Regions from separate parts of the Gracilibacillus salinarum genome, predicted to be linked through region 2. Evidence: riboswitches for the same ligand, from Rfam matches in the RefSeq annotation. Region 2 holds a riboswitch; the other holds the start of a gene.
What was found. Region 2 has a riboswitch for preQ1 ahead of queC (7-cyano-7-deazaguanine synthase QueC). Riboswitches for the same ligand answer to the same signal wherever they lie in the genome.
Positions count from the first base shown of each region.

Region 1: another riboswitch for preQ1. It lies ahead of MUN87_RS12880 (VUT family protein); the one in region 2 lies ahead of queC (7-cyano-7-deazaguanine synthase QueC).

Region 1 is NZ_CP095071.1:2,763,315-2,779,582, reverse strand. It holds gene MUN87_RS12900 (nuclease-related domain-containing protein) at 1-669, shown strand, start outside; gene MUN87_RS12895 (YibE/F family protein) at 675-1,430, opposite strand; gene MUN87_RS12890 (YibE/F family protein) at 1,427-2,503, opposite strand; gene MUN87_RS12885 (YjzC family protein) at 2,635-2,832, opposite strand; PreQ1 riboswitch class I at 2,967-3,013, shown strand; gene MUN87_RS12880 (VUT family protein) at 3,092-3,634, shown strand; gene MUN87_RS12875 (ABC transporter ATP-binding protein) at 3,811-4,728, opposite strand; gene MUN87_RS12870 (ABC transporter permease) at 4,729-5,427, opposite strand; gene MUN87_RS12865 (hypothetical protein) at 5,443-5,727, opposite strand; gene MUN87_RS12860 (DUF2089 family protein) at 5,720-6,028, opposite strand; gene MUN87_RS12855 (BglG family transcription antiterminator) at 6,251-8,203, shown strand; gene MUN87_RS12850 (PTS sugar transporter subunit IIA) at 8,200-8,643, shown strand; gene MUN87_RS12845 (6-phosphofructokinase) at 8,640-9,632, shown strand; gene MUN87_RS12840 (PTS sugar transporter subunit IIB) at 9,646-9,936, shown strand; gene MUN87_RS12835 (PTS sugar transporter subunit IIC) at 9,955-11,238, shown strand; gene MUN87_RS12830 (tetratricopeptide repeat protein) at 11,251-11,637, shown strand; gene MUN87_RS12825 (class II fructose-bisphosphate aldolase) at 11,652-12,494, shown strand; gene cpaB (Flp pilus assembly protein CpaB) at 13,201-13,869, shown strand; gene MUN87_RS12815 (CpaE/TadZ family protein) at 13,911-15,062, shown strand; gene MUN87_RS12810 (TadA family conjugal transfer-associated ATPase) at 15,075-16,268, shown strand, end outside.
Region 2 is NZ_CP095071.1:1,221,168-1,237,435, reverse strand. It holds gene MUN87_RS06045 (peptidase) at 1-909, shown strand, start outside; gene MUN87_RS06040 (S8 family peptidase) at 978-1,919, shown strand; gene MUN87_RS06035 (VLRF1 family aeRF1-type release factor) at 2,044-2,847, opposite strand; gene MUN87_RS06030 (thioredoxin family protein) at 3,115-3,450, opposite strand; gene MUN87_RS06025 (SOS response-associated peptidase) at 3,514-4,173, shown strand; gene MUN87_RS06020 (metal-sensing transcriptional repressor) at 4,980-5,282, shown strand; gene MUN87_RS06015 (heavy metal translocating P-type ATPase) at 5,298-7,682, shown strand; gene copZ (copper chaperone CopZ) at 7,707-7,913, shown strand; gene MUN87_RS06005 (Cof-type HAD-IIB family hydrolase) at 8,202-9,062, opposite strand; gene guaC (GMP reductase) at 9,372-10,346, opposite strand; gene MUN87_RS05995 (antibiotic biosynthesis monooxygenase family protein) at 10,555-10,860, shown strand; gene MUN87_RS05990 (globin family protein) at 10,857-11,207, shown strand; gene MUN87_RS05985 (cobalamin B12-binding domain-containing protein) at 11,221-11,874, shown strand; gene MUN87_RS05980 (STAS domain-containing protein) at 11,861-12,613, shown strand; PreQ1 riboswitch class I at 12,672-12,716, shown strand; gene queC (7-cyano-7-deazaguanine synthase QueC) at 12,795-13,463, shown strand; gene queD (6-carboxytetrahydropterin synthase QueD) at 13,464-13,931, shown strand; gene queE (7-carboxy-7-deazaguanine synthase QueE) at 13,924-14,652, shown strand; partial or broken gene MUN87_RS05960 (lysine N(6)-hydroxylase/L-ornithine N(5)-oxygenase family protein) at 14,865-16,162, opposite strand.

The sequences.
Region 1 (16,268 bases), 1.5 Mb from region 2:
ATTTACCTTTTCGAAATAAAAAATTTCCTGGGCCAATATTATTTTGATAATGAAATCCTCTTTAAGCTTCCTAATATTGAGATCGAAAATCCAATCTACCAGCGCGATCGTGCAACCTCGTTGTTCCGCAGATATCTTCACTTGAAAGGTTTTGATATAACGATCAAGTCATATATAGTTTTTATTCACCCCGAATGCATCGTTTACCAAACCCCTCTATCACAAAAAATTTTATTCCATGCAAACATACGAACATTAATTTCTCGGTTAAATGAAAATTCGCATAGCAGTAAAAATGGACAAAATGTAGTTAATACACTTCTAGCTTCTCATTCGCAAGAGTTGCCTGTGAGTACTACATATACCTTTGACGAATTAGAAAAAGGTATACCATGTTGTCAATGCGGTTCAATGTCCACTTACGTAGAGGGGCGAATCATTATTTGTAACGAGTGTCACGTATATGAAAAAGCAGATGCATCGATAATTAGAAATATTGAAGCATTCCATCTTTTATTCCCAAATGAAAAATTAACAACAAAAGGAATTGCAGAATGGTGTGGGAAAGGCATTTCTGAAGATAGATGTAAACGCCAGTTACTGAAGCATTTCGTCAAGCAAGGAGTAACGAGCAACACCTATTTCACCAACAAAAAAGAAGTAAAATAAGCATTTTACTTCTCCCTCACTAAATAATAAGCCGTCACCGCTGCGGCGATTGGAATTACCAGTGCAACCCCCATTCCTGCGGTCAAAATCGTGATCATCTCACCGCTGAACACTTTGGAATTAACAATCTCTCCCATGGAATAGGACAAGTCCTTGAACCAGATAATCAGTCCCATATAACCGCCGAAAAAGGCGAAGAACAGCGTGTTACTGCTGGTGCCGAGGATATCTCGCCCAATGCGCATGCCTGACTTAAATAGATCTTTCCGTGAAATATCCGGATTTTGTTCGCGAATTTCCTGCATCGGTGACGTGATCGAAATCGCGGCATCGACAATGGCCCCGATCGTACTCATAATGATCACGGAAGTAGCCACTTTGATAAAATCAATGCCGATATAGACCGAGAACGTCACCAGGCTGTCGGATTCCTCTTCACTGAAGCCTTGAATCATCGACTTTTCGGTGATGATGAAGATAAAGAATAACAGTGCCAATGTCGTCAAGATCGTCGCCAGGAAAGCCATCTTTGTTTTGCTGTTGATTTCATTGATATAGAAAAGACTGACAGCGCTGATGATGCCACAAGCCACCAGTGTGAGCACAATTGGATTGGCATTTGGGTCGTTCATCATCAGGACCGTTCCAATCACGACAACAAAATTGATCAGAATCGCGATAAATGACTTGATTCCCTCTTTTCCACCGACAACGGCCATCAGTATAAAAAGAATTGCTGCTAATAAAACTAATGCATTCATTGTCTCGCCTGCTTTCTTTTAATAAAGAAAATAGAAATGTAGAGTGTAATCGGAATGGTTATCACAATCCCGATTCCTCCCGCCAATGCCCTTGCCAATTCAAGCGAAAGATTCATCGATAGCGTGAATCCAAGTGGCATGGCATTCATGAAATATAATAATAATGCTGGGATGGTTCCACTTACGTAAGCAAAAAACAAGATATTCGTCATCGTACCCATAATATCTTTTCCAATCTCCAGCCCTGATTGCCTTAACGTACTTATTTTGATCTTATTGTTTTTATCAAATAATTCGAACATAGACGATGTCATCGTGATCGCGACATCCATTACAGCACCAAGCGATCCGATCAGCAATCCACCCATGAAAATGAGATGAGGATTTCTGGTCAAAAAGGACATTTCTTCATAGCGAAGTCCCTGCTCGTCAGTGACCAGAAGCGCCAGATAGGCAATCAGTAACGATGCGAACGTGGCAATCAGCGTCGCGATAATCGCGGTCAGTGTTTTCTCGTTCCAGCCACTCGCCATAATTAACGACAATATCGTAAAAAGAATGATACTGATGCAACAAATGATCAGTAAGCTGTTATCAGAATTTCGTATGTAAATATCCAATGCTACAGACAATATCACAGCATTAACAGCAAGACTGACAACAGACCAGGCCCCTTGCTTGCGCCCAACCCATAACAAAACAAGCACAAATAACCATGCTACAAAAAGTAAGTATTTGTCCCGTTTAATCGTTCCCACACTTTCTCCGTCATTAGCAAGAAAGAATTCGGTTCCCTCTTTCAAACGAAAATGGATCGACTGTGATCCCGAATATTGATTTTCAACTTCCATGGTCTCGCCCTTGTCCGCCCCATTCAAAATGCGGGCAGTAATTTGCTGCGTCACCATATAATCTTCGTTATCGTTCTGGTCTTTTACTTCTGATTTATCGGATTCGGTAACATCCGTTACTTGGACGATCGTGCGGTCATAGAGCTCGTGATTGTTGTTGACGAAGATAATCGAAGCAACAAAACTGACGAGCACGAGCAAATAGATTAGATATTTTTTCATATGTTTCACTCCAGAAATTCATTGCGGTATCTGTTGTAAAGTATAGAAGAGGAAAAGGCGATTGTCTATTAAAGGGCTGTGAAGAAAAACGCGCAACTGTCACATAAAAGAGTTGCGCGCTTGCGTTAGAGCTATTCTTGTGGAACTCGAACCCACCAGGCACTTTCATCCTCGGCAGGTGCAGGTGGAAATGTTTCCCCTTCTGCTAATTCGATCGTGGTATCGTTGAAGTAATCCTCACTTTGATAATCACTTGTTAATTTTTCAACTTTGTATATGCCTGCTTCAGGTGCTTTTTCTCCTGTTTTAAAACGTTGCGCGTCTGTCAATGGTAGTCCTCCTGTAGTTAAGATTATATTTTCTATATTCTCTCAAATGGTAAAATTAAAACATACGATTTAAAAAAAATGCAATTGACAACGGAGAGCTTCTCCATTATGATAAGAAAGAAATAAATACCTGTGCGGAAGAGGTTCATAGCTGATACCCTCTATAAAAAACTATGGATCAACCATGTCCATTGGATGTGGTTTTTTTTCGTTGCTATGACACCTCTTCCGTGAACAACTATAGAAGAGGTGTCATCTTATGTTAAGAGTATTTTTATATTTAATTTCCATTGTCACTGCCAATGTGGTCACAGCGGCTTTTATGCCATTACAAATAGGGATTTTCCTTATTCCGATGGGGACGCTTTTTATTGGGGCAACCTTCATTTTTCGTGATTTGGTACAAAATAAATATGGACGTGGCAAAACCTATGCCTTCATTCTGACAGCACTGATTTTATCAGCATTCGTTTCCTTTTTACTCGGGGATACCTTGATGATCGTGGCAGCATCCGCACTTTCCTTTATCCTGTCCGAATCCGCCGATACCGAAATATACACCCGTCTAAAACTGCCAATCGCCTGGCGCGTTTTTTACAGTGGATTAGCGGGAGGTTTTCTCGACTCTGTCGTCTTCGTGCTTATCGGTTTAAGCCCAATCGGAGCAGGCATGTTGCCATGGGAAGCCGTACCAGCCGCGATCCTGGGACAGATCATCGCAAAAACGATGATCCAGCTGCTTGGTGCATTGGTGTTGAATCAGGTCTATCTGGTGAAACAAAAACGAGTAGCGGTAGAATAAGAAGGAAGAAGCTATTTTCTTGGGAGGATAGCTTCTTTTTTATTGATTGGGGAGGAGGATTGCGGTTCAAACGGACAAAATCCTGGAGGAGAAGCGCCCCAATGTCCGATAGCCCCCAATCACCCCAACACAAAAGAACTGTGGCAAAATCATCTGCCACAGTTCGATCGCAAAACTTACTTACTATTAATAAACACTTCCTCGAGTGACTGTTGTTCCATGCTGATTTCGTATAATTGAAAGCCGGATTGCATCAATTGCTGCGATAATCGGGGCAGGTCATCCTCACTGCTAACATGGACGACGGTGTAGGGTTTTTTCGATGCAACAAATGTCACATTAAAATCCCACGCTGCTGATAGCTCTGTTAATTTATCTGAGGTTAAAGCAGGCGCTGTCCGAATCGCGACACTGATTTCATTCACTTTGTTCACTTTCAATTCAGCAGGTGTGCCAAGCCTCGTTATTTTTCCGTTACTGATGATACCGACACGGTCACTGACTTTATCAATCTCGTCCAAGTTATGAGAGGTGAGCAGAATCGTTTTTCCTTGCTGCTGTAAATCGGCAATCAACTTGCGAATGTTAATCGCTGATTCCGGGTCTAGACCTGATGTTGGTTCATCCAGGATAATGAAGCTCGGATTGCCTAAAAGGGCCTGGGCAATACTAATTTTCTTTTTCATCCCAAATGAATAGGATTTTATTTTTTTCTTCTCGGCACCTTCTAATCCGACATCTTTCATTAGAGCCGCGTACTCCTGCTTGCTGCGGTGATCCCCAGCCAGTTTTCCCATATAGCTTAAGAACTGAATCCCACGCATTTGATCATATAAATTCGAAATATCGGGCATAACGCCAATTTTTGCTTTTACCTGATCAAGATCTTGGTCAGAAGCACCTAACATCTTGAAAGAACCACTGCTTTTATTGATGATCCCAGTTATTGTATTGATAAAAGTCGATTTACCAGCCCCGTTATGACCGATAAAACCAAATACTTCCCCTTCATAAATCGTTAAATCTATCCCACTCAGCACTTCTGTTGCACCGAATCGTTTGGTCAGATTGGTTACGTTCATCACTTCATTCATTTACAGATCCCTCCGTCTCATAATGAGGATACTTACACCTAGATAGACAACGCCGATCAGCAGCGGCACGAGCAGTTTAGCCGAGTTATCTTCTACATAATAATAAGGCAGCAGATACTTGAACGGTATCAAGTACCATTTTTCAGAGAGGACGCTGATAAATCCCACGATAGGGAGGGCAAGTCCAAGCAGAATCCCCAGAAACATTGTCAGTTTAGTCTTAGGAATAACGGTGGAAATGAACAGAACTAAGCCAATGGCATAGAACAAAAAAAGCAGAGTGCTGAAGTAATCGAGAAAGCTCCATTCTCCGGAAATGGCAAGCAGGATAGCGTATGAAATGGAGATGGTCACAATCCAAAACAGTAAGATCCCAAAGAATTTCCCGATCATGATCTGCCATCTTGGGATTTTGTTCACAAGTAAGCGGATGGTCCGCATTTCGATTTCTTTATTGATGACATCATGCGAAATGGCAAACACAAACAAAAAGCCGAACATGAGTACAATAAAGGAAATAGCCAGTGTATAAACGGATCCCTGATCACCGCCGTATGTAACGATTTCTTCTGCTAATAACGGATTATCTGCCAAAAAAACAGCTGATTGATAGGAAATAAACGTTACAAACAGGATAATGAGAATCGATCGAATGCTTTTAAAGGAATCTGTGAATTCCCGCCATAAAATATGTACCATGTGAAGTTTCCTCCTCTAATTTATATCATGCATTTTCATTTTTGCTAATTCTTTTTCCGTTTTCTCTTCCAAATACTTGCGGCCACTCTTCCATTCAGCGTACAGAATCAACCAGCCAATCGGCACTATAATGATACAGGTCACGATGTTATCAATGTCATTGGTTGTATACCGCCAAAGTATCCATCCTAAAAACAAGAAGGGAGCAATGAAGCCTAAGTATGGATTACCCCTTGTGGCAAGGTAATATTGAAGCGCCAGTATTGCTACTATAATGAATACAGGATAAAGATCATTCATCTTGATTCCCCCTTTCCATTGTTTTGTATTTCTCAATGATCAGCTTGGCATCTTCCACACTGATTCGGTCATCGATGGACAAGGTCTTGATGAAAGAAATGAATGCTTCTTTTTCTTCTGCATCATTCGCTTTTATTTTTTCAATTAACCGATTTAATTTGATCCTCACGGTTGGATAAGATACGTCATATATGTTCGATATCTCTTTAAGGGAGCCTGAATTAACTACAAAATTCTTAATAAATTCCAGATCTTCTTTTTCCAGGGCTAACAGCCAATTTGGAAATTCTTTCTCATCCATATATTACCTCCTTTATTTTATCTTGTTATAATTTAACATATAATTAAACAAAGTTAAAGTTATTTTTAATAAAATTAAATAAAACAACAAATAAATAATTAAATGTTCATTTACACAGAGCTTATAATGGGAATAAGTAAGGTTTCCGCTAAAGAGGAAAAAGTATAACTTAATAAAATGTAAGCACTTACTTATACTAAAAGCAGAAAGGAGCAAATGAAAATGAAGCTACAAAGTAAAAGAGAGGTAGAAATTCTTCATTTGTTACACAGTAGTAAGGGGGTGCAGACGGGTAAGAGTCTTTCCCTGCTGTTAGAGGTTACCACACGAACTATCAGAAATGACATTAAAAAAATGAATGCAATCTTATCGAAGCATGGTGCAGAGATTGTGTCACACAAAGGAAAAGGATACGAGCTGGAGATAAGCAAGGGGGAAGCTTTTCAAAAGTTATATGCCAATCACATCACAATCATTCAGAACCAAGCAACGGTAAACATGCACAGATCAGAAGGGAATGATGTCGAGGAACAAATTATTAGAAGCATCTTAATGAATTGTCTGACAGATACAAGTATTTATCAGGAAGAATTAGCTGAAGAGTTATTTATCAGTCTTTCTGCATTAAAAAGTTATCTTTCATCAGTAAAAGAGAAAATCTCCCGATATGGACTAGCGCTTGTTACGGATAGATTTAATGGAATAAAAGTTACAGGTAATGAAGATAAAATAAGGTTTTGCATTTCCCAATATCTGTTCAATCATCAAAGCATCGGTGTTTATAATGAACTATTTCCTGATAATGAAATAAAGCAATTAAAAGATATTATCTTGCAAGTATTGTTAAAAAATCAATTGAAACTAACGGATGTTGCGCTCGAAAATCTGATTATTCATATCGAAATAACGATAAGACGATATCTAAACAATAGACTATTAGATTATCAGATGAAGATCACAGAAAATTTAAAGGCTACCAAAGAATACAAGGTTGCCCATGACATTATACAAGAAATAAGGGTGACATTAGGCATCAACATCGAGCCGGAAATCTTTTATATTACACAACATCTTCTTGCAAGCAGCAGGTTCTATAGCAAAGACATTGATGACCAAGAATACAAAAGAATGGAAGGCATGCTAGCAGCAGTGCTCGAGGAAATTAATAAGAAAACATCCATTCAATTGAGTGGGGATCAAAAGCTGATAGAAGGGTTAATTATCCACCTAAGTATTTCTTTAAAGAGAATCGAGTATCAAATGAATATTCGAAATGAAGTGCTGAACAGTATCAAGAATAACTATCCGCTTGCATTTCAGCTTGCCGCTATAGCAAGCAATAAAATCAGTGAACTGACCAATTTAATAATAGATGAAAATGAAATAGGGTTTCTAGCTATTCATTTTGGGTTGGCTTTGGAGAAAAAAGGTTTAAACAATCAAAAGGTCAAAAAAATCATGATCGTTTGTGGTTCCGGCGTTGCTACTGCTTCCTTAATTAGAGAAAAATTACTTAATAACTATGGAAAGCAAGTAAGCGTAGTAGAAACGATCAGTTTATCAGAATTTGAGATATCCTTATTGGAACGTGTAGATATAGTCGTCTCCACTGTTCCAATTGACATAGAATCGGATAAAATTTTTACCGTTAGTCCTATTCTAAGTTATACCGATCTATCTCTTATTAAACGCAAAGTAATGGAAGATAAACTCGAATCAGATGTTACGGAGTTTAGCAATATATTCAAAAGAGACCTGTTTGTTAAAAATTTGGAGCTGCAAACGAAAGAAGATGTCTTGGACTATATGACAGATCTAATGTACACAAAAGAATACATCGATGAATCTACCAAACGATCAGTATATGAAAGGGAAAGAATGGCATCGACAGAACTGAGTAATCTGCTAGCGATTCCACACCCATTAGAAAATAATATGTCTGAAACGAGCATTGCTGTCTGTATTTTAAATAAACCAATTGTTTGGGATCGAGAAAAAGTACAGGTCATCATCGTATTAAGCGTCCCGAAGGAAAAACAAAAGACATGGGAAGTCATCTTTAAGCAGCTTTACCATTTCTTAATAGAAGAATTTGGCATCACTAAATTAATATCTAACTATAATTACGAGGATTTTATTAGAAATTTAAGCAAATACAAGGAGAAAAGCTTATGACAGAAACTTATTTCACCGAGGATAATGTTCAATTTAATGTGGAGGTAAAGGATTGGAAGGATGCGATATACAAAAGTGTTGCATTGTTAAGGAAGAATGGCCTTGTAACGCAGCATTATGCAGCAGAAGTCATTAATAATGTAAAAGAATTCGGACCATATATTGTCATATCTCCCGGTATTGCCATCCCTCATACCAGACCAGAAAACGGAGCATTAAAGGTGGGGATGAGTTTAATAACGTTGAAAACGCCAGTATATTTTAAGGACACGGCAGCGCCTGTCAAAATCATGATTAGTTTCTCAGCAACAGACGATGAGCAGCATTTAGAGATTATTAAAATAATTGTCAAGATCGTAGAAAATGGCTTGATCGATACAATATCCACGATGAATTCACTAGCCGACTTAAATGATTTGATAGGAGATGGTGTCTCATGAAAAAAGTCGCCCTTATTACAAGTGGTGGGGATGGGGCTGGTATCAATGCAACAATAGAGATGATGGCAAACCATCCACACATCGATTTATATGGCTTTTCCGGTGGATACAATGGTATTTCCATCAATGAACCTATTCATTTAACACCACAGTTTGTAGAGAATAAATCACTTGCTGGTATTCATTATGTGCAAACAGGTAGAAGTGATCTTCCCTATACGCAAGAGGGAAGAGATAAACTGCACCGAAAATTGAAGGCAGAAGGTTTTGAATGTTTGACCGTATGTGGTGGCAATGGTTCACAAAAAGCAGCACAATTACTTCATAAAGAAGGGACGAATACGATCTTTATACCGATGACGGTAGATAATGACGTAATTGGTAGCGATTACAGCATTGGCTTTGACACGGCGCTAAATAAATTAATGGATCTTTTATATGGACTGCATGATACAGCTGCTAACATGCCAGGAAGGATATTTATGGTCGAAGTGTTAGGTGGTAACTCAGGCAACCTTGCCTTGGAAAGTACCGTCGCAGGTGCGGGTGATCTAGCAATCGTACCAGAATATGTAACCCAAAAGCGTGCAATCACCAAAGTGGTAAAGGAAAAATTAAAACAAAAGCAATCATTAGTCATTGTATGTTCAGAATCTGCCTATGAAGATAAAAACTATCAATCTGGCAATCAAGGGGTATCTTTTGAAATTGCAGCAGCTATCGAAGAAGGGACGGGGATCAGAGTGAGAAAATCAATTGCAGGTTTTTATATTAGAGCAGGTCGACCAACATTTAAGGACGCATCCATTGCCGCAAAAATCGGAGCAAAAGTGGCGCAGTGTGTGAGCGATAACCAATTTGGTGTAATGGTCGGTGTAGGGAATGACCGAATTCAAGCACTCCCCTTTCAGCACTTAAGAAAACAATATAATAGTCTGCATCCCCAAACGATGGAAATAGCTAAACAATATAACAAGGTAATCTATTAAAGGAGGTGAGCGCATGTTACAAATATTAGTCGTATGTGGAGCAGGATTAGGCAGCAGTTTTGCTTGTCAGATGAGTGTGGAGAGTGTCCTCCAGGATATTGGTGTGAAGGCATCAGTGGACCACTCTGATATTTCATCTGCTGCCGGGACAAGAGCTGACATTATTATTTCAGGTAAAAATTTCGAATCACAATTTCAAAGATACGATCTTCCGATGGACCTGATTTTCTTAGATCGTCTAGTAGACAAAAAGGAAATTGAGGAAAAACTAGTTCCCGTTTTAAAGGCAAAAGGAGCGTTATAAATAAAGGGGGTTATCATAATGGCAGTCATTGATTTTATTATCAACAGTATCTTAACACAAGCTTCCATCACCATCGCATTAATTGCGTTTGCTGGACTTTTATTACAGCGTAAGCCTTTTGGTGAAGTGATGTCAGGCAGTTTCAAGACGATGTTAGGCTTTCTGGTTTTATCTGCGGGGTCCTCGATCATTGTTGGCTCGTTACTATATTTTGGCGACATCTTCTCTGAAGGCTTTGGAATGGAAGGGATTGTTCCATCTATTGAAGCCATAAATGGGCAAGCAATGAATGATTTAGGCTTAGCAAATCAAATTGCATTAACTTTCCTGGCCATATTTATTTTTAACATTCTATTAGCTAGATTAACAAGATGGAAATACATTTTTCTAACAGGTCAGGCGTTGTTGTGGATGGCTACGATGACCACGGTATTTGGAAGTGCAGCAGGCCTTAGTGGAATAGGATTAATTCTTGCCGGAGGTTTAGTAGGTGGTATTTTTGCCGTAGCGATGCCCGCTATTGCCCAGCCGATTGTGAAGAAAATTACGGGAACAGATGATATTGCACTTGGTCACTTTTGTACGATTGGCTATATGTTCGCAGCAGGAATCGCAAAAATGACCGGGAAAAATTCAGACTCTACTGAAAATATTAAATTTCCAAAAGGGTTAGGATTCCTATCTGATACGTATCTTTCTGTAGCGATTGTGATGGTCCCGTTATACGTTGTTACCTCCATCTTTGCCGGAGCTGAATTCGGAACAGAGTTATCTGGGGATGTCAATTATATCGTGTATGCCTTCTTACAAGCGGTTCAATTTGTTGTCGGTGTTTACGTATTACTTTCTGGTGTTCGCTTATTATTAGCTGAAATTGTACCAGCATTTAGAGGGATCGCATTAAAAGTCGTACCAGATGCAAAGCCGGCATTAGATTGTCCCGTATTGTTTCCATATGCCCCAAATGCAGTAACGGCAGGGTTCATTACGACAACAATAGGTACAGTCATCGCGATGTTTGTGCTTCCATGGTTTGGATTGGCTATGATCTTACCTGGGATGCTGACCAATTTCTTTGCTGGTGGAACAGCAGGAATCTTTATGAATGCCGTCGGAGGAAAGCGAGGCGTATTAATCGGTGGTATTGCGCATGGATTCTTTATTACGTTACTGCCAGCACTACTCGTACCTCATTTTAATAGTTTGGGGTTTGTCAATACAACGGCAACCGATGTGGATACTGTAACAGCTGGTCTATTATTTGAATGGTTGATTCATCCGATCATGAATTTATTTGCCTAAAGGAGAGACACGATGCTATTTTTTAAAAGGAAAAGGAAAGAAAAAGATGCAAAGTCAGAAATGCAGCAGGAAGTGAAAAAAGAGCATCTCTCAGAACAAATAGAAGAATATTTATCGAAACTGGAGAATGCTGAAAAGGAAGATGAGATTCCTATTTTAAATATGTTAGGCAGTTTATATTTTGAAATGGAAGATTACGATCATGCGATTACGTATTATGAGAAAAGTATTGATCAAAATAAAGCCTTAGGAAAAGCTTTTACCGATTTAGTGAAACTTTACAACATGAAACGAAAAGAAGCTTCTAAAGCGGGAGATAGGGAAGCTGTTCAAGTATATTTGCAAAAATCGGATGATCTTATGAAACTTACAAAAGATACCATAAGGGGAAACATGTAGAGAGGGGAATAATCATGTTAAAAAGTTTGGATCAATTATTTGAAAAATACGAAGGTAAACGAGCAATAGGCTCTTTTAATGTCCATTGTCTGGAAATGCTGCCAGCCATGTTAGAAGGTGCAAAGGAACTAAATGCACCGATTATTATTCAGACATCACCTGGAACAGCTGAATATATTGGACTTGATTTATTAGTATCAAGTATGGAGACTTTATCCGACAGATTGGAGGTAGATGTTTGCCTGCACATGGATCATTGTAAGTCTATCGAGGTTCTAAAAAAAGCAATCGATGCAGGATATACTTCGGTGATGTATGATGGTTCCAGTCTAGACCTTGAGGAGAATATTAACAACACCAAAATAATAACCGATTATGCCAGATCTAAAAATGTGTCAGTCGAAGGTGAAGTGGGAACCATCGGTGGGGCAGAAGATGGTTTGGTGGTAGCAGAAGAAGACGCTATTTATACCCACCCTGAGGATGCATATCAATTCGTAAGAGAGACCGGTGTGGATGCCATCGCGGTGGCAATAGGAACAACACATGGTCAGTATAAATCAAAAGCAAAATTAAATTTTGAATTACTAGCAGAGCTTTCCACTAATATGAAAGATGTTGGGTTGGTACTCCATGGAGGAACAGGTGTATCGGATGAAGACATGAGAAAATGTGTGTCTCAAGGAATGAAAAAAGTAAATGTTGGAACAGAATTGAACAAATCTTATATTGAAGAAGTCAATAAAACATTCTCTCAGGCAACGCCATTGACTTCCTTACGAAAACTTCTATTACCTGCCAATAATAGAATAAAAGAAATTGTGATGGAGAAATCAAAACTGTTCCAACTGATGTAAAGGTTAGTATATCATGAAATTCAAATTATTTACAGTAGGAAAAGCAACCTATTTACAATAAGTAGGTTGCCTTTTTTGTGATTCGAAAGTAATAAGACAGGTCTATTATATTAGTAAAATCCAACCATTTTTATACAAATCCTCCATTTTCACTGGATTAATTTTCAATATTCTCTTTATAATGAGTAGTTGAATGAACTTTTCTGGGAAGAATTAAATGAACATAGCCCAGATGATGAAAATCAATATATTAGAGGAGTTGTTTTAATATTTTTCTAAAGAAATCAAATGTTTCAGAAGAAGCTGTAAACGGTCATCCTTTTTTGTGACATAAGTGCTAATACGAATAAGACTTTTGGTTTGCACGAAATGATACACATGTTATGTCTTACTATTTGCTTCTGCGGGCATGAAGAAGAAAGGTAGGGCGTCTACTGGAAAGACAGAAAAATCACAGTTATTTCAAGTCTCACCGTAACATCCATACTTACACACTTACACTCATAGATGCTTCCATTACTCCAATACATAAACAACTTAGAGGAAGAGAAAAAATGAATAAAAACAAGAAGAACTCAGTTATATCCAACTAAGTATTTTGTAATACACAAAATTCTTTGAAAGGAAATGTTTTACAAGGAAAGTGATGGGTATAACATAATAAGACGAAAAACCTAAACTCTTTGTAGGATAAGGAGAAACACGCATGATAGATTCGAAGAAAAGAGCCGGAATATTTTTTATTTTAGCATTTATTTTAGCGTTAATTGCTGGTTACCTAGTTTACGAGAAAGTCAAAGAATTAAATGCAGAATTAGGAGGGATGACCGAGATCTACGTTGCGAAAGGAGAGATTCCTTCGCGTTCGCTGTTACAAGAGAGTCAACTAACGGTAATGGAGATTCCGAATAAATTTGTTACAGAGTCCCACATAACAGATTTCTCGGAAATTGAAAATCGTGTTTCCGTTGTTCCCTTAAGTGAAGGGGACATTATTACGTCCAATATGATAAAACCGGTTTCCAACTTAAAAGATGAGAATCACCGATTAGTATCGATACATCGCCAGGAAAATATTCAGTTTGATCAAGTGATTGAAGCGTTGGACCGTGTAGATATCATCGTTTCATCTGAGGAAGAAACGTCCACTTTTCTTACAGACGTACCGGTAGTCTATGCGCAAGGAACGAATGAAGATTTCTCGGGTATTGCCGTAGAACTATCCAAAGAAGATGCTGAAAGATTAATTCATGAACAAAATTATGCCGAATACATTCGTATATTAAAGGCTAATGTTGGAAAAGGTGACGCAATGATGACGGAAGAAGAAGCTGCCAGCGAGGAATCAGAAGAGGCTTCAGAAGAGGAAGAATAAAAAAACTTCGAAATGGGAGAAGGTAGTCAAGGAGAGAAATAATGAGTGATCAATTTGATATTTTAATAGTTAGTGAAGAAGACTCGATTACGACGCAAGTACTAAATGCGATAGATCGAGACGAGAATAACGTAACTGTAATCGGATCGAAGGACGTATCACGTGAAATTAATCGTCAAACTAGAGACTTTGTAATTTTCATCCAGGAAAATACTGATTATGTGGTGGAACAGGTTCAGTATGTGAAATCGATACACTCCCCTACATACGTCATATTCCTCGCAACAGATTCTGATATCGGTTTACTGCGTAATATTATGCGCGCAGGTGCAGAGGAATTCTTTATCCTGCCTGATGAACTAAGCTTATTCTTTAGCCGTTTTCCCACTATGCAAAAAAATTATAAATTGCGTATGGAAACGGATAAAGATAATGCGGTCGTATTTGGACGAGGCAGAGGTCAAATTCATGCATTCTACAGTGGAAAAGGCGGCACAGGGAAAACCGTTATCTCTTCTACTTATGCGCAGACGATCAAGCTCGAATCAGCAGCAGAAGTGATATTAATTGATTTAAATGTTCAATTTGGCGGGATCGAAACGATTATGTCACTGGAAACGAATCGCTCGCTCATTGACCTGCAGCCTGTAATAAATGAATTAAATGAAAGTCACATTCGCAATGTCTCTCAAACAGAGCAGCACTCGAAATTGGAAGTTCTAATAAGTCCGACTGATGCTGGTGTCGCGGAAACGATAGATGGTGAGTTTATCAGTCGTTTACTACGTGCCTGCAGGCGTTCATTTGATTTTTGTATCATTGATCTGCCATCTTTTGTTAATGAGAATACCGTAACAGCTATCGAAGAAGCGGACAAAATTTATTATGTCTTACAACCCGATACCCCTTCTTTGAAAGTATTAAAACATTTTGAAGAAATAAGTGAACGGTTAGGTATTGATTTAAAAACGAGTATGCAAATCATCCTTAATAACATGTCGAAGGAAATGGAATTAAAAGAAAAAGATGTAAAGGATTTAGTGCGGTATCCTATTGCAGCCACGGTAAGAAGGGATTACAAAAAGCTGCAAACCTTTATTAACAAGGGAGATACCATAAGAAAAGCACAAAAGGAAAAGCTGATTCCTTTTTCCAAAGATATTCGCAAATTTGCGAAGTCGGTATTGAGTTAGGAGGTGGTACTAATGGCTTCGTTATTTGACCGGAGAGTGAATCAGGCATCAAAGGCAAATGCAGTAAGTAACGAACATAACCAGTATATCGAAGGGTTAGTTGAGCATTACAAAAGTCGGTTGTTGCGTGATACAAATCTGGAAGCATTGACCAGTTTGAGTCAAGGTGAGATGAGACTAAAGATCGAACAGTTAGTCTCACAATTTATGTCAGAAGAAAAAGTAATCATCCCAAGACAGGAGAAAGATTTACTAATCAGTCGGATCCTGGATGAATCGGTTGGTTTTGGACCATTAGAGCCACTTATTTCTGATGAATCGATTACAGAAATATTGATTAATGGCCATGATGAAGTGTATATCGAGCGCTTTGGGAAGCTGGAGCTTAGCAGTATTTCTTTTCGCGATGATGATCATGTAAGACATGTGGTCGACCGAATTGTGGCACCTATTGGCCGGAGAATTGATGAGAGCTCCCCAATGGTCGATGCCAGATTGCCAGATGGAAGCCGTGTGAATGCGGTAATCCCTCCTGTCAGTCTCAATGGTACGCTAGTTTCGATCCGTAAGTTCCGTAAAGAACCATTTCAAATGGACGATATGCTGAAGTTCCAGACGCTAGATGATAAAATGGCAACCTTTTTACAGGCGGTGACCAAATCGAAATTAAACACCTTAATATCCGGAGGTACAGGTTCGGGTAAAACCACGTTATTGAATGTGTTAGCCGCAGACATCCCTCACGGTGAACGGGTGATCACGATTGAAGATTCAGCAGAGCTTCGGTTAGACCGTCCCAATGTAATTGGCATGGAAGCAAGATCGGAAAACGTCGAAGGACAGGGTGAAATAACGATTCGGCAGCTTGTCCGAAATGCGTTGCGGATGCGTCCTGACAGAATCATAGTTGGTGAGGTTCGTAGTGGGGAAGCATTTGATATGCTGCAGGCGATGAATACAGGTCACGAAGGCTCCATTACGACGGTACACGCTAACTCCACGGATGATGCATTACGACGTGTCGAAGCGATGGTTGTCATGGCAGGCCTGGAACTGCCAGCAAGAATTATACGTGAATATATCGTAGGGGCACTTGATATCATTATTCAAGTCACACGTCTTACAGATGGTACAAGAAAAATTGTAGCTATTTCAGAAGTAGTGCAAGATGATGATGGTGAACATCAGATCAAGGAAATTTTTAGA
Region 2 (16,268 bases):
CAAAACGAAACGGACCAAGCGGTAAAAGGGTTTACCTGGTTGCCAAGTAGTTTTGCAAAAATACTCTTCAATAAAGTAACTATCCCATTACTCCTGCTATTATTTCTTACCAATTTATTATTACTTATAACGAATCACCGGTTATTGCCTCATTATACTGATATATTCTTGTTCCAATCGATGATATCAAATATGGGATTGTATATGCTTATTTCTCTTGTATTAATTATTTTGCATGAACTTGGTCATATTCTTGCTATTCGTTCTTATGACTTACCGGCAAGTGTGTCAATTGGGCATCGGATGTATATTCTGATCGTTGCTGAAACAGATTTAACGGCAGCCTGGAAACTAGAAGCACCGCAACGCTATCGATTATTTTTGGGTGGTATGTTTATGGATCAGTTGCTGTTACTGACAGCACTTCTTATTAAACTGACTATGCCTGCAGGGGAAGTACTTTTCACTGGCATTATTTCTATCGTTATATTAGATATCTTCATTAAAACAATATATCAATGTTCCATTTACATGAAGACGGATCTTTACTACGTTTTGGAAACTGCAACAGGTTGTTATAACTTAATGGAAAATGGAAAAAACGATTTAGCAAAATGGATTCCTTTTTTAAAGAATGATTCGACTACTGCTACTTTTGAAGGGGAAGACAAGATCGTAAGGGTCTATGGCATATTTTCTTTAATAGGTGTCTTATGTACCTTTAGTTTATTTGTTTTTTACTTTATACCTCAAGTAAGTTATATGTTGAAGACGACATTGCCACATTTACATGAACCAGTGGATAATCCTTACTTTTGGGATGCTGTTGCCATCGTTCTGCAGCTGTTAATAATGATGAGTTTATTAATTTTTACCATTATTAAATCAAAAAAATCATCTTCCGCTTAGACGAACATAAGTTACTATTTTCTTGAACTTGAATCTACTGTAGTAATGAACAGTAGAGGAGGGGGAAAATGGATATTGCGAGAATCACCCCATTCCGAGTAAAAACCAAATTGGACCGGATTGACAGAATTCCAGAGGGAATAAAAATGATCCATGCACCCGCTAAATGGAAGAAGGGGTATAAAGGGAAAGGAATTGTAACAGCTGTTATTGACACAGGATGCCATACATCGCATCCGGATTTAAGTGGCAGAATTATTGGAGTACGGAATTTTACAAAAGATGGTGACAATCGTGATGTCAGCGATTATATGGGGCATGGCACACATGTTGCTGGTACGGTTGCTGCTAATTTTAATAAAATAGGTGTTGTCGGCGTGGCCCCGTTATCACGACTATTGATTCTTAAAGCGTTTGATAATAATGGGAATGGCAGGCTGGATGACATGGTCAATGCGATAGAATATGCGATTCATTGGCGTGGTCCGAGAAATGAAAAAGTTCGTATTATTTCTCTGTCATCGGGTACAACAGTCAAAGATGCTAGATTGTATCTTTCCATTCGAAGAGCAGTTGCTAATAATATTATGGTTATTTGTGCTGCAGGTAATGAGGGAGATGGTTACGTTAGAACCGATGAAAAAGTATATCCCGGTTATTATAGTGAAGTAGTGCAAGTAGGTGCGGTAGATTGTAATGCAAATATGGCAGGATTTACGAATACTAATGACCAAATAGATCTTGTTGCTCCTGGTGTAGATATTGTCTCGACGTATTTAGATGATAAATACGCAGCTCTATCTGGAACCTCAATGGCGTCCCCGCATGTAGCAGGTGCAGCTGCACTATTGATTGAACAGATGGAAAATGAATTTGGACGGGCGCTCTCAGAACCAGAAATATACGCACAATTAGTAAAATCGACGATGTCCCTGCGATACAGTAAAAGAGTGGAAGGTAATGGCCTTATTATGTTAGATGTAGAACAGGAAGATTATTATCCACATTAGAAAAACTCAGCATTCGCCTTGCCTTTTAGCGAGTATAGAGCCTCGCATTCTTATCGCGTTACGCTACTTCACTTATAAAATGCATGTACTAAAAAAATCGAGCAATAACTGCTCGATTTTTTCTTTATAATACCACTTCATTAATAACTTTCATTTCTTCGTGTTCTAACAAGTTTTTCGGCACAACATCCGTAACTTCTTTGCTCATATTCTCAATTAGATCATCAGCTTCTTCTTTTTTACCAACGATAAAGATATTTTGCCAGTTGCGATTTTTGGCTACCTTGTCCAGTGTTGAACCAATGCTCTTATACCAGCGATATCGGTTGGCTTCAAAGCGTGATTCGAATTGTTCCTGCTGGTTATTCTTACCACCCGACCCCATGGATGCACCTGCGGCATGTGGTCCGGTATGTTCTCGCCAATCTTCAGTATCTAAATCTAGTTCATATAACTTCGTATCCTTTAATGTACCTAGTTCTGTATCTAGGATTTTTATAGACTGCATTTGTGTTAAGATAGTGCCAGTTTCAGGGAACTGGTTATACATTTCTTTTAATTGATCTAATTTCGGCTGTTCTTCCCAGCTGAACTCTGTTTTTACTGGCATTTGGAATTTCTGAGCGAACCAGACTGATTCATCTCCAGTAGCGATAATTACTACACTTTTGGCCAAATCCTGTTCATTATCATGCATGAATCGTTCTACTTTTTCCTTCACTGCCCAATAATTTCTTTTCTCATCAGAATCGCCATCTTCTTGTAAATAATTCTCAAAACTATTTAAGCCATTTTTTAAATGTATCTTCCATTCGCCACCTTGCTGATCAGGGTCGGAAGGATCTGTATTTAAATACATCGTAAATACACGGTGTGGTTTTTCTAAATAAATATTTTCTAATTTTTTGATCTCTTTATTGATGTCCATCTTTCGAGCACTCTCCTTTAATTTTGTTAAGTTGTACTAGTGCTCTAACCGTTCTCTGCAAAAGTAAAACATACATCCGTTTAAATGAGTATTTTTACCTATACAGCTGAAATTATTTCCTTGGAAATGCTTAAAAGTTTTGATACACTTTATCACGACGCTAACCGTCTGTAATACCCCACTCCAAGATTCTAAAGATAAATAAGATACTAAGTGGAGAAAACGGACGATAACTTCCTGATAAGTTTCGCTAGCAATCAGCGTGGGTCAAAACCCTCCACTGAATTGAAGTGTCACTTTATCTAATTTAGACTGGAATTGATCAAGGTGTACAAATCTTGCCTCACGCAAGTATTCTTTTCCGTTCACGAATAATAATAATACGGGAGCGGTAAATATGGAGAACTTACTTGCGAGGGCAGGTATTTCATCCACGATAACTTGGCGTGACACTATGCGAGGGTATCTTTCCATTATTGGTTCTAATTGAGGCAGTAAGCTGTGGCAGACACTGCAATTGTATTTCGAGATGTATAGAAAAAATAAGTCTTCATTTTGTAAGAAATGGTTAATATCTTGTTCGTTTTTTAAAAGTTCAAACATACGACTCACCTCGTTGCTAAGTGTAGCATAGTGATTTAATAATTGGAAAAGGAAGTGATCCAGATGTGTGGCAGATTCACTTTGGAGACATCAAAGGAAGTAATTGAGAGTGAATTAGGTATTGAACTGTCTGATTATATCCCAAGCTATAACATTGCACCAACTCAGCAAGTATTAGCACTGGTTGGTACAAATCAGGGAAATAAAGCAGGATACTTACAGTGGGGGTTAATTCCGAGCTGGTCGAAAGATCCGAAGATTGGAAGCAAAATGATTAATGCAAGAAGTGAAAGTGTAGATGAAAAACCTTCATTTAATCGATTATTAACTCGAAGGCGTTGTTTAATTGTTGCGGATAGTTTCTACGAATGGAAAAAAGACGGGGGAGAAAAACAACCTTATCGAATTACAGTTAATGACGGAGGCTTGTTTACTTTTGCCGGGCTGTGGGACAGATGGCAGCAACAAGACCAAACGTTAGTAACTTGTACGATATTGACGACAAAGCCGAATGCATTAATGGACTCCCTGCATCACCGAATGCCAGTAATCTTGGAGGAGCAGGCAAGGAACGACTGGCTTAACCCCCGTGTCGAGGATAAAAACTATTTGAAGAGCTTATTACAGCCATTCGAAACTTCAAAAATGGCAGCACATCCTGTCTCAAAGCGAGTCAATAATCCGAGAAATAATGATCATGCATTAATCGAACCAGTTTCATGAAGACCATCAAATCCAAACGAAAAACTTGGTATTTTACCAAGTTTTTTTATTAGCGAAAATGTATAAAGAGCAGTCACAGTAGTAATCATATTGAGCATGAAGTTGAATTCCTATAATATGGATTACGTCAGCCATAGCTAGCCGAGCATCCATATTGAGATATTTAATGTGCTAGGATACCGCTCCATCCAACCACTCCGCGTCCTGCGGGGCACGGCTGAAGCTAGGCTACTACTTGCGTTACTTCATTGCTGCCTTGCACCGAGAAAGCCTACTTCGAAGCGTTACCAGTAGACGCAGGTGCAGACGTTGTGGATCTCCAGCACCTGCCTGTCCCGCGGGAGTCTCCGTGGTTGGCCTGCGCTAGAAGTGTTACTCCACAACGTTTGTAAGAGATAGCATATTGATCACTCATCACTATATATAACAGGAATTGAATGAATAATAACATAATGCCTAGAACCACTGCTTTTAGCTGTTCCCTGCGTTGTAGCACTTCCTTAAGCGTAGGAAATATGCGGAGACTCCCGTGGAATCAGCGCGAGCTGAAGATCCAATTTTGTAAGAAAAGAATTTTCTTGCAAAATTTAGCTGAAGCCGTGCCCACAGGACGCGGAGCATATTTCCGGAGCTTTGCTAAGCAGATAAAAAATATCAAAATGACCATTCTGCAATACAGCTTTTTTTTACATAATCCATATTATAGGAAGTATTAAAGCACTAACCAACCATATAGAAACTGTTTACTTGACTAATAATACATTAGGGGGGTATAGTATAAATATAAACGCAAAGGATGTGAGTATATGGCAGATTCGTTGCATCAGCACCCAAGCAAACCAAGGACTAAAGATGAAAAGCAAGCGGTAGTGAACCGTTTGAAACGTATAGAAGGACAAGTTAGGGGTATACAAAAAATGATCGACGAGGATCGCTATTGTGTAGATATTCTCGTGCAAATAAGTGCAATCAACGCTGCACTAAAAAAGGTTGGGTTCTCGATCACAGAACGACATATCAAACATTGTGTCAGCGATGCCATACTTTCTGGTGAAGGCGATCAAACGATTGAAGAACTGATGGATGTTATGAAGCAATTTTCTAAATAGGGGGGGGATAAGTTCATGTCTGACAAACAAGAGCTCCGTTTCGCAATAACTGGAATGACATGTGCGGCTTGCTCCAATCGAATTGAAAAAGTACTCAATAAAATGGAAACAGTAGAGGCTCAAGTCAATTTGACAACGGAGCAAGCAGCCGTTTCTTATAATCCTGAAACAGTTAGCTTCGAGGATATACAAGCAAGAATCGAAAAAATAGGTTATGGAGTTAAGTGGGAACAGGTAGATCTGGCAGTTGAAGGCATGACATGTGCAGCATGTGCCAATCGAATTGAGAAAGTATTAAATAAACAGCAAGGTATTCAAAAAGCAACAGTCAATTTAGCAACAGAAAGTGCATCTGTACTATACCAGCCTTCGGTTACGGATGCAGCTCATATGATCAGTCGGATTCAGAAACTAGGATATGACGCAAATCTAAAAGAGACCAATTATGACCAAAACTCGCAGAAAGAAAAAGCGCAACAACGATTAAAAATGACATTAATTTTATCTGCTGTATTGACTTTGCCACTATTCGCGACGATGCTGGTTCATTTATTTAATATACCTTTACCAGGTATATTAATGAATCCATGGTTTCAATTAGTCCTTGCCACTCCTGTCCAATTTTTCATAGGCTGGCGTTTTTATCGAGGAGCCTATAAAAATCTTCGTAATAAAACGGCGAACATGGATGTGCTGGTGGCATTGGGAACAAGCGTAGCCTATTTTTACAGTTTGTATGAAACCATACAGACGTTGAGAAACTCACAATATGAACCACATCTTTACTTTGAAACGAGTGCCGTGATTATTACCTTAATTCTATTAGGGAAATACTTAGAAACAGCGGCAAAGAGCAAGACGACGACTGCTCTTAAATCCTTGCTGGAATTGCAGGCAAAGGAAGCAAGAGTTATTAGAGGAAATAAAGAACAAATGATTTCAGTCAGTGAAGTAGTGGTTGGGGATCATATCGTCGTGAAACCAGGCGAAAAAATACCTGTGGACGGTACCATTATCAAAGGGCATACATCTATCGATGAGTCGATGATAACTGGTGAGTCGATTCCAGTAGAAAAAAGCGGTGCAGATAACGTGATCGGATCTACCATTAATAAGCATGGATCGATTTCGATCGAGGCAACAAAAGTGGGGAAAGACACAGCGTTAGCCTCCATCATTAAAGTAGTGGAAGATGCCCAGGGATCAAAAGCACCAATACAAAGGTTGGCCGATGTGATTGCAGGTTACTTTGTTCAAATCGTCGTGGCTATCGCTATCGTGACATTAGGCATTTGGTTACTATTTATTACGCCGGGTGAGACAGAACCAGCATTACTGGCAATGATTGCGGTACTGGTGATTGCTTGTCCATGTGCATTAGGTTTAGCCACGCCAACTTCTATTATGGTAGGGACAGGAAAAGCAGCAGAGCTTGGAATTCTCTTTAAAGGTGGAGAGCATCTGGAACGAACGCATCAACTGGATGCAATTATATTTGATAAGACAGGTACGTTAACCAATGGCCGACCTGAAGTGACGGATTATCAAGGTGATCGCCAAACATTGCAATTATTGGCAAGTGCGGAATATTACTCTGAACATCCTTTAGCAGAGGCAATAGTAAGTTATGCCAACCAGCAAAATGTAACCTTATCTGAGCTGGATTCTTTTGAGGCGATACCAGGAAGAGGTATCCAAGCGGAAATAGAAACGAAAAAAATATTGGCAGGAAATCGAAAATGGTTAGAGGAAAATGGTATTCCGATTGATTCGTTGGACGATACTGTAAAGAAATATGAAACCAATGGAAAAACGGCGATGCTCATTGCAATTAATGGTTCCTTAACAGGCGTAATCGCTGTTGCTGATACAGTAAAAGACTCGGCGTCAGAAGCGATTGACAGTCTGCATGCACAAGGATTAGAAGTCATGATGCTTACAGGTGATAATCAGACGACAGCTAAGGCAATTGCTGATCAGCTTGGCATTGAGCACGTATTTGCAGAAGTCTTACCTGAGCAAAAGGCTGAGAAAGTGAAAGAAGTACAGTTATCAGGTAAATCCGTTGCAATGGTAGGGGACGGTATAAATGATGCACCTGCATTAGTAGTTGCGGACATCGGTATTGCAATTGGAACAGGTACTGAAGTCGCGATAGAAGCTGCAGATGTTACCATCCTTGGCGGTGACTTATTATTACTTCCAAAAGCTGTTCATCTGAGCCATGCAACGATTCGCAACATAAAGCAAAATCTATTTTGGGCATTTGCCTACAACAGTGCCGGGATACCGATTGCAGCTGCTGGCATTTTAGCGCCATGGATTGCAGGCGCAGCCATGGCATTCAGTTCCGTCAGTGTAGTGACGAATGCACTTCGACTAAAACGAGTAAAAATTTAATTTCGTAATAAGGAGAGATAATTAATGGAACAAACAACATTGCAAGTACAAGGAATGACATGTGGTCATTGTAAAGCTTCTGTGGAAGGGGCTTTAACGGAATTAAAAGGTATTACCACAGCAGAGGTTGACCTTGATAAAGGGACAGTGGACGTATCTTTTGATGAAAAAGAGGTAAGTGTAGAAGCCATGGAAGATGCCATTGAAGAACAAGGATATGATATACAATAAAGAAGAAGCTGAACCATTGATTTGGTTCAGCTTTTTATCATCAGTCGAGAAAATATAAGTGTCGTCACAACAGGATTTATCTGGAACATGAAGTTACGTTCCCTTAATATGGAGTATGTTAACTGTGTAGTGTTTGTATCATGTGCTGGGTACCGATCCGTCAAACTACCCCGCAGGACGCGGAGTATATTTTCGGAGCTTTACTATGCAGATGATATCTATCAACATCACCACGATAAGACCGATCTACTTTACATAATCCATATATTTAAAATCTGACTTTGTCCTTCACTGTTCAGCAAGCATTTCTTTTATAGCAAAGCCGACGCCATTTTCCAGATTAGATTTGGTTGTATGTGTGCAAGCTTTTTTTATGTCATCATCAGCATTGCCCATCGCTACACCACGACCAGCCATCTTTAGCATGGACAAATCATTATAATTATCCCCGATAGCCATTATCTCCTCCAAATCAACGTTTATCTGTTCAGCGTAGGTTTGTAAGGCTAATCCTTTTTGGGCGTTGACATCGTTAAATTCCAAGTTGGAGTGGCCTGAGGAAGTAATGGTAAGTGTCTGTTCCCCTTGTAATTGATTTGCCACTTTATCTAAATTCTTTTGTTCTAATGAGAAAGCTAAAACTTTATAAATCTCTATGTCAGAACGATTAAACAATGTTTCAAAATCATCTGTCATGATCATCTCTTCTTCTTGAAAGCGGTCTGTCGCACGCTTTCGTAATGCGTCGGTATCAAGGTTAGGGAATGCAGATTTGTTAATATCCACCATAACTTCAATGAATTGATCACGGCTTTTAGAGAATCCCCCCTGATTCGTAAATACTTCAAAATAAATACCTTGAGCTTCGCAGGCTTGTTGAATGACCTTGCAAATCCCTTTATCTAATGGGGCAGTTGATAGAACTTCCCCAGCTTTGTTATGCACCTTGGCCCCGTTAAGACAAATGATTGGACATGACAGGCCGGCGCTTTCTAACGGTTTCTTGGCTGCATTATAAGATCTTCCGGTGGCGACAATAACTTCTACACCATTTTCTTTTGCCAATTGAATTGCTTCGATGTTTTCTTTGCTAATTTCATGTAGATCATTCAGTAACGTTCCATCTAAGTCTGTTGCGATTAATTTCATAGTATGTCCCCTAACTTTTTTTATACAATTATCATACTAGAGTAATGAATGGATGTCTTGTGTATTGTCTTCATCATGTTTTGAATAGAGAAGGTCAGAATGTGAAACTAACCTCAGGTTAACAAGCTTGAGTTGTTTTTGTCAGAAAGGATAAGCGCTCTGCTGCTATGAATGGTTTGTACAATTGGTGCCTTTGGAACGGTATCTATAACCGTTCTATACTATTACCATTTTCCATAAAAAAGCCGAATATAACATCCATCGCGTTATGCTCGGCTTTAATTGAACTAAATAGCTTTGTTATTCGACTCAATCCCCATTGAAAATGGAGTTCTTCACAACAACGTAATCAACAGTTCCGATCGCTTTAAGTGAAGTTCCACCTGCGTAGGAAATAGAAGATTGCAGGTCTTGTTCCATTTCTGTTAAGGTGTCCTGTAAATTTCCTTTATATGCAACTACGATTTTTTTACCTTCGACGTTTTTCTTTTCACCTTTTTGAAATTCAGAAGCGGAACCGAAATATTCTTTGAAGAGTTTACCATCTTGTTCGACCGTAATACCAGGTGATTCTTCATGACCAGCGAATAATGAACCAATCATAACCATAGAAGCTCCAAAACGAACAGATTTGGCAATATCACCGTGTGTACGAATACCGCCATCAGCGATAATGGGTTTTGTTGCTGCTTTTGCACACCATCTTAGGGCTGCCAGCTGCCATCCACCTGTACCGAAGCCTGTTTTTACCTTGGTAATACATACTTTACCTGGTCCAATACCAACTTTCGTTGCATCAGCACCAGCATTTTCTAATTCACGAACAGCTTCAGGTGTACCAACATTTCCAGCAATGACAAAGCTGTCAGGTACGTGTTTTTTAATATGCTGTATCATGTTAATCACGGCGTTCGAATGACCGTGAGCAATATCAATTGTTATATAATCAGGAATCAAGGATTCGTTTGCTAATTCTTCAATAAAACTATATTCTTCTTCTTTCACACCAACACTAATGGAACTGATTAAGTTTTTCTCTTGCATCTTTTGAATGAAAGCTTTTCTTGTTTCAGGTTCAAATCGATGCATGATATAGAAGTAACCATTCTCTGCTAGATATAGTGCAATGTTTTCATCAATAATGGTTTGCATATTTGCAGGGACAACTGGTAAACGGAATGTATGTTTTCCAAATTGAACAGAAGTATCACATTCACTTCTGCTGTTCACGATACATTTTGCGGGAATTAGTTGAATATCTTCGTAATCAAATACATTTTCCATGTAATTCACTCCTAAAGGCGAACTTTAATTATTGTCATTACTCAAACATTCGCCTTTAGTAATATAATATAATTCGAGGTAAAAGTCAAATCAAAAAACGCAAAAAAAGGTAAGCGGTAACATTTGGTTGGATTGCTTAACTAGTAATCATCGTTCTCGGATGATAAAATGGTAACATTGTAGTGAGTTTTATAGAAGGAGTCGAATTATGTATATTGTACATTCCATTTTTGATGTACCTGCCGAAAAAGCAGATGAAGTTATTCACATATATAAGAAGCGTTCGAGAATGGTAGATAAGTGGCCAGGTTTTATAGATTTTCAGCTATTGCAAAATGATCGCAAGCCTGGTGAACTGACAGTGCAAATAAGCTGGGAATCGAAACAAGCATACCTTGACTGGGTTACCAGCGAAGAATATCAGCGAATTCATGATCTTGAGAAGAAATATCCCGATAAGGAATTAGCGAATATTGTTCCGAAAGTATATAAATATAAGGTGGTAGCACAATGAGTGGAGATCTAATTGATAAACGATTAATAATCGAAGACGCTGTTGAAAAGATTTATCAAGCTTACCCGAATCTAATTGAACAGTATGGAGAAGCAGGGGTGGAAAGGTGCAGAGAAGATAATATGCACCATTTAGAACACCTGGATACGGCATTTCAACTGAATAATCATATGATATTCATTGATTATACAAATTGGCTGAAAGAATTATTAGTTGCCAGAGGTATGTCAACGGAACATATCGAATTTAATTTCGAGGTGTTGAGACAGTGGATGGGCAATCATCAATTAACGTTCTATGAATTATGTTTAGAAAAGGCAATCGAGACATTAAGAGAAAGTAACTAAAGAGGAGGATCACATGCAGGATTATCAACAATTCGCCAAGTTGCTGTTAGATGGTGACGACAATAGTGCGTGTGACTATCTTTTCGCGCAACAGTCGGATGTGATCGATGTATTTGCTGACTTGGTTACACCTGCTATGCAATATATTGGAGAACTTTGGCAGCAGAATAAAATAACAGTAGCAGATGAGCATTTGGCTACCAGTGTTTGTGAGTATGCTTTAACACAATATATTCATCAGCGAAAACCACAAGGGATTTCAAAGAAAGACAGAAAGATGATGCTTTTCTGTATCGAAGAAGAACAGCATGCGTTAGGAATGAAGATGATAGCGGCAGTAGCCAGGAATCAAGGATGGGATGTCCGGCAATTTGGCGCAAACCTTCCATTACAACATGTGTTAAAAAGTGCGGCCGAGTGGCAACCAGATGTAATTGGTATGTCTGCAGCTATTGTTCACCGAATACCCACCCTGGTAAAATATGTAGATGCTTTTCAAAGCCTCTCTTTTCAACCGGAGATTGTGGTTGGAGGAAGAGTAACGAATATACTCGATGTAAAACAACATGTTAACAAAAAAAAGATACATGTTAGTACAAGTATTCGTGATTTCATCCACTGGCTGGACCGTGTAGACAAAGGAGTAGATATAGGTGGGGCAAGTTAAGACATTACCATTACCTTATTTCGAAATTGATCAGCATTATACAATATTAGATCTTTCCCAAAAGGCAAAAGATATCTTTATTCATAGTGATCATTTTTTATCTTTGGTAGACGTGGGTAGTAAAGAAAAGGCGGAACGTTTTTTGTCTCCTACGGCAGAAATAGAGAGTGTGGAATTGAACCTCAAAACAAAAGGAAATCCATTCGCTGCATTTGATGTATCGATTAGTTGGATGGACGGAACTGGTCAAATTATCTGTCAGCCAGTGAATCATCATATTGAAAAATTAGCAGAACAACTAAGTGATCTCCGAGGACGATTAGATCAGACAAATATAGATCTTCTCAACAAAAAAGAGGCATTAGAATCTAGTCAGAAACGGGTCAATCATTTGTCAGGTCCGTTAATTATGCTTAGTGAACGATTGGCCTTTATCCCGCTATTCGGAGATTTAACAGAGGAAAAGCTGGAAGTACTGACTGACAGGTTATTACAACAGCTAAACCAATCAGATTATCAACACTTGCTCATAGATTTTACTGCGGTCGATGAAATGGAAGCTGAAGGGCTGCGGAAACTGACCGACTTTATTCAAATGGTGGAGCTTTTAGGTCCTGAGCCGGTGATCTCAGGTTTATCTCCAAACCAAGTCCAAATGGTCAATGGGTATGAAGGGTTCTCATCCATTCGAAAAGTGAATAGTGTACAAAGTGCTATTAAACGATTTTATCTTATGTAATGTGTCAATTATTTTTCTATGTTATACTAATTACTAAATACTATAGAAATCTGAGGATTCAGGAGAGGTTCTAGCTACACCCTCTATAAAAAACTAAGGAGAATCATACCTGCCTTAGGTATGATTTTTTTATTGTTTAGGGGTGTATTATTCTCTCTTTTAATAGAAAGGGGATTTTTTTATGGAAAAAAATAATCGAGCAGTAGTTGTGTTCAGTGGGGGACAAGATAGTACAACTTGTTTGTTTTGGGCTATGAAACAATTTGATCATGTGGAGTTGGTTACTTTTGATTACCAACAGCGACATCATGCTGAAATAGAGATTGCGAAAGAGATTGCTAACGAGCAAGGTTTAACACATCATGTCTTAGACATGGCGTTACTCAATCAATTAGCACCTAATGCACTTACGAGAAATGAAATAGAGGTTTCCAATGAGACGGGAGAAGATTTGCCGAATACGTTTGTACCTGGTCGTAACCTGTTATTTTTATCCTTTGCCGCGATTCTTGCTAAACAGATAGATGCTAAGCATATTGTGACAGGGGTTTGTGAGACAGATTTCAGCGGATATCCGGACTGTCGTGATGTCTTTGTGAAGTCTTTAAATGTAACACTTAACTTATCGATGGATGATCAATTTGTCATCCATACGCCGTTAATGTGGCTCGATAAGGCAGCAACATGGGAGCTGGCCGATCAATTACATGTATTGGAATATATCCGTGAAAGAACATTAACTTGCTATAATGGTATTAAAGGCAGTGGCTGTGGTGAATGTCCAGCCTGTCAATTAAGACAGAGAGGTTTAGATAAATATTTGCAATCGACAGATGGAGTGAATAAATAAATGTTTGGATTTCGAATTGTAGAAGAATTACAGAAAATAGATCAAGATATTAAGCGAGAACAATTAAAATATCATCGTAAACGCGTGATGGTTAGCAAAGAATTCACATTTGACGCTGCTCATCATCTCCATTGCTATGAAGGTAAATGCAAAAATTTACATGGACATACATATAAAGTGATTTTTGGTATAAGTGGCTATGTCAATGAAATTGGTATTGTCATAGATTTTGGTGATATAAAGAAAATGTGGAAGGAACAAATAGAAGTTTTTCTAGATCATCGTTACTTAAATGAAACCTTACCAAAGATGAATACTACAGCCGAGAACATGGTAGTCTGGATATTCGAAAAAATGGAAGAAGCATTGGCCGATGATGCTAACGAGTGCAGAGTAGAATTTGTTCGTTTATTTGAAACGCCAACAAGCTATGCAGAAGCTAGACGGGAGTGGATGATAAGTGAATAAAATACCTGTCCTCGAAATTTTTGGTCCAACGATTCAAGGGGAAGGGATGGTTGTTGGCAGGAAGACAATGTTCGTCCGGACCGCCGGTTGTGATTATAGTTGTGCCTGGTGTGATTCAAAATTTACTTGGGACGGCAGTGCAAAAGAGGACATAAACCTGATGACAGCAGATGCCATTGTTCAACGATTGAAAGAGTTAGGCAACAACACGTTTGACCATGTCACGATCTCAGGGGGGAACCCTGCGTTATTAAAAAGTATAGATGGTCTAGTCGATCTTCTTCATGAAAATAAGATAGAGGTGGCGCTTGAAACCCAAGGCAGCCGCTGGCAGGATTGGTTTGTCAAAATAGATGATTTAACGATCAGTCCCAAGCCGCCAAGCTCGAAAATGGAGACGAATTGGACTGTATTAGATGACATTATTCTACGATTAAATCAACACCATCGTCTCAGTCATACCAGCTTGAAGGTAGTTGTTTTTGATCAAACGGATTTGCGTTTTGCTGAAGAAGTGCATCAATGTTATTCTTCGATTCCTTTTTATTTGCAGGTAGGAAATGAAGATGTAGAGGAAGCGGGGGTTGATCAGGTTGCCAATCGTCTGCTAAAGAGCTATCAATGGCTAATCGATCAGGTGATGACAAACGACCGGCTAAATCGTGTTCGTGTCCTTCCCCAACTTCATGCACTAGTGTGGGGGAATAGAAGAGGTGTTTAGATAGTATGTGGAAGTGATATCAGATAGTGCTACTTAAAGCGGAAGGTCCATTGAAAAAGCTGTGAACGTCTGAAGGTAGTCCAACTTCAATCGAGAGGGCAGTTGGAAAAATCTTAAACGTCTGAAAAGAGCACAATTCAACTATACGACCGTAAAGACGAGCAGAATGGAAACAAAAGAAGTGCCTGAATGCAATGCATTCAGGCACTTTTTCAATTAGCGGGATCGAAATCGGTAAAGGTCGTACCTCTCTGCTGTGGATATATGGTTTTACCAGCTATCTCATTGATGATTTGGATATTTCGATCGACTGCCAGACCCAAATTTGTCGCACCAGTACCGTGGGAATGTTCTAAATTCGTTAACGTATAAAAATGATGATCACGTTGGTGTTCATCTTTGAAGGCAAGCTTAAATTGCTGGTTTACTTTATAGCGTTTATCATCTTCCCAGATAACTTTTTCTCCAAATCTTTTGTAAAACCAGTCAGGAATATTCGGTTTATAGCCGGTGGCTAAAATTAATTTTTCTGTAGAAAATGTAAATGATTGATCCTTTTGCCAATGATGAGCTTTCACTTTTACACCGAATCCTTCATTTTCTACATTCTGAACTTCCGTTAACGGTTGTATAGTGACAGGTAATTTCTTGTTACCGACAGAGCGGTGATACAATAATTCATGAATCTTATGTAATGTTTCACCATCAATTCCTTTTCGCAATGTTCCAAGATGATCCAGCGAATCCACACGCTCTTTATAGGAAAGATGATGAAAATAATCGACATAGTCAGGAGTGAATACTTCCTGCCCAAGCTTCGAATTATCGAGCTGAAGAAAACCAGGTGAACGTGTATACCATGACAAATGATAATCAAAATGGTCCTGCAGCTTTAATAAATCGTAAAAAATTTCTGATGCACTTTGTCCCGAACCAACCACTGTAATATGCTTCGCTTTGATGGTGTGCTCTTTGTGATAGAGATACTGACTGGAGTGATACGCTTTTTCTATTTCTATCTGATCAAGATCAACAGGTATAACAGGTTCGGCACCTGTTCCCATCACAACATGCTTCGCATAGTATGATTTTGTCTGTTGTTGCCCCAGTGATTCACAACCACTTCGTAATGATCGCCATGATCGATCACATCTATTATTTCGGATTGGAAATGACAGTTTGGCAGCTGAGTTGCCACCCATTTTAAATAATCCGCATATTCCTTACGAGGCATCTCAAATTTATGAAAAAAGAAAAATTTATATAAACGGTTTTGTTCATGTAAATAGTTTAAGAACGTATACTTACTAGTGGGATTTGCCAACGTCACTAAATCAGCCAGAAAGGACACCTGTAAATCTGTACCGTTGATTAACATTCCTGGGTGCCAAGCAAACTCACCATTCTGATCAAAGAATATTGTCTTTAAATCTGATCGTTCTGTCGTTAATGTTGCAAGTCCGAGATTGTACGGGCCAAGGCCGATCCCGATAACGTCATATTGTTGCATATAATTACCTCATTTATGTTAGTTTCCTCATATTATATACGGTATAAAAAAAATAATCTAATAATAGATATAATACAGCTTATAGATCAATAAAAGAGGAGGTGAA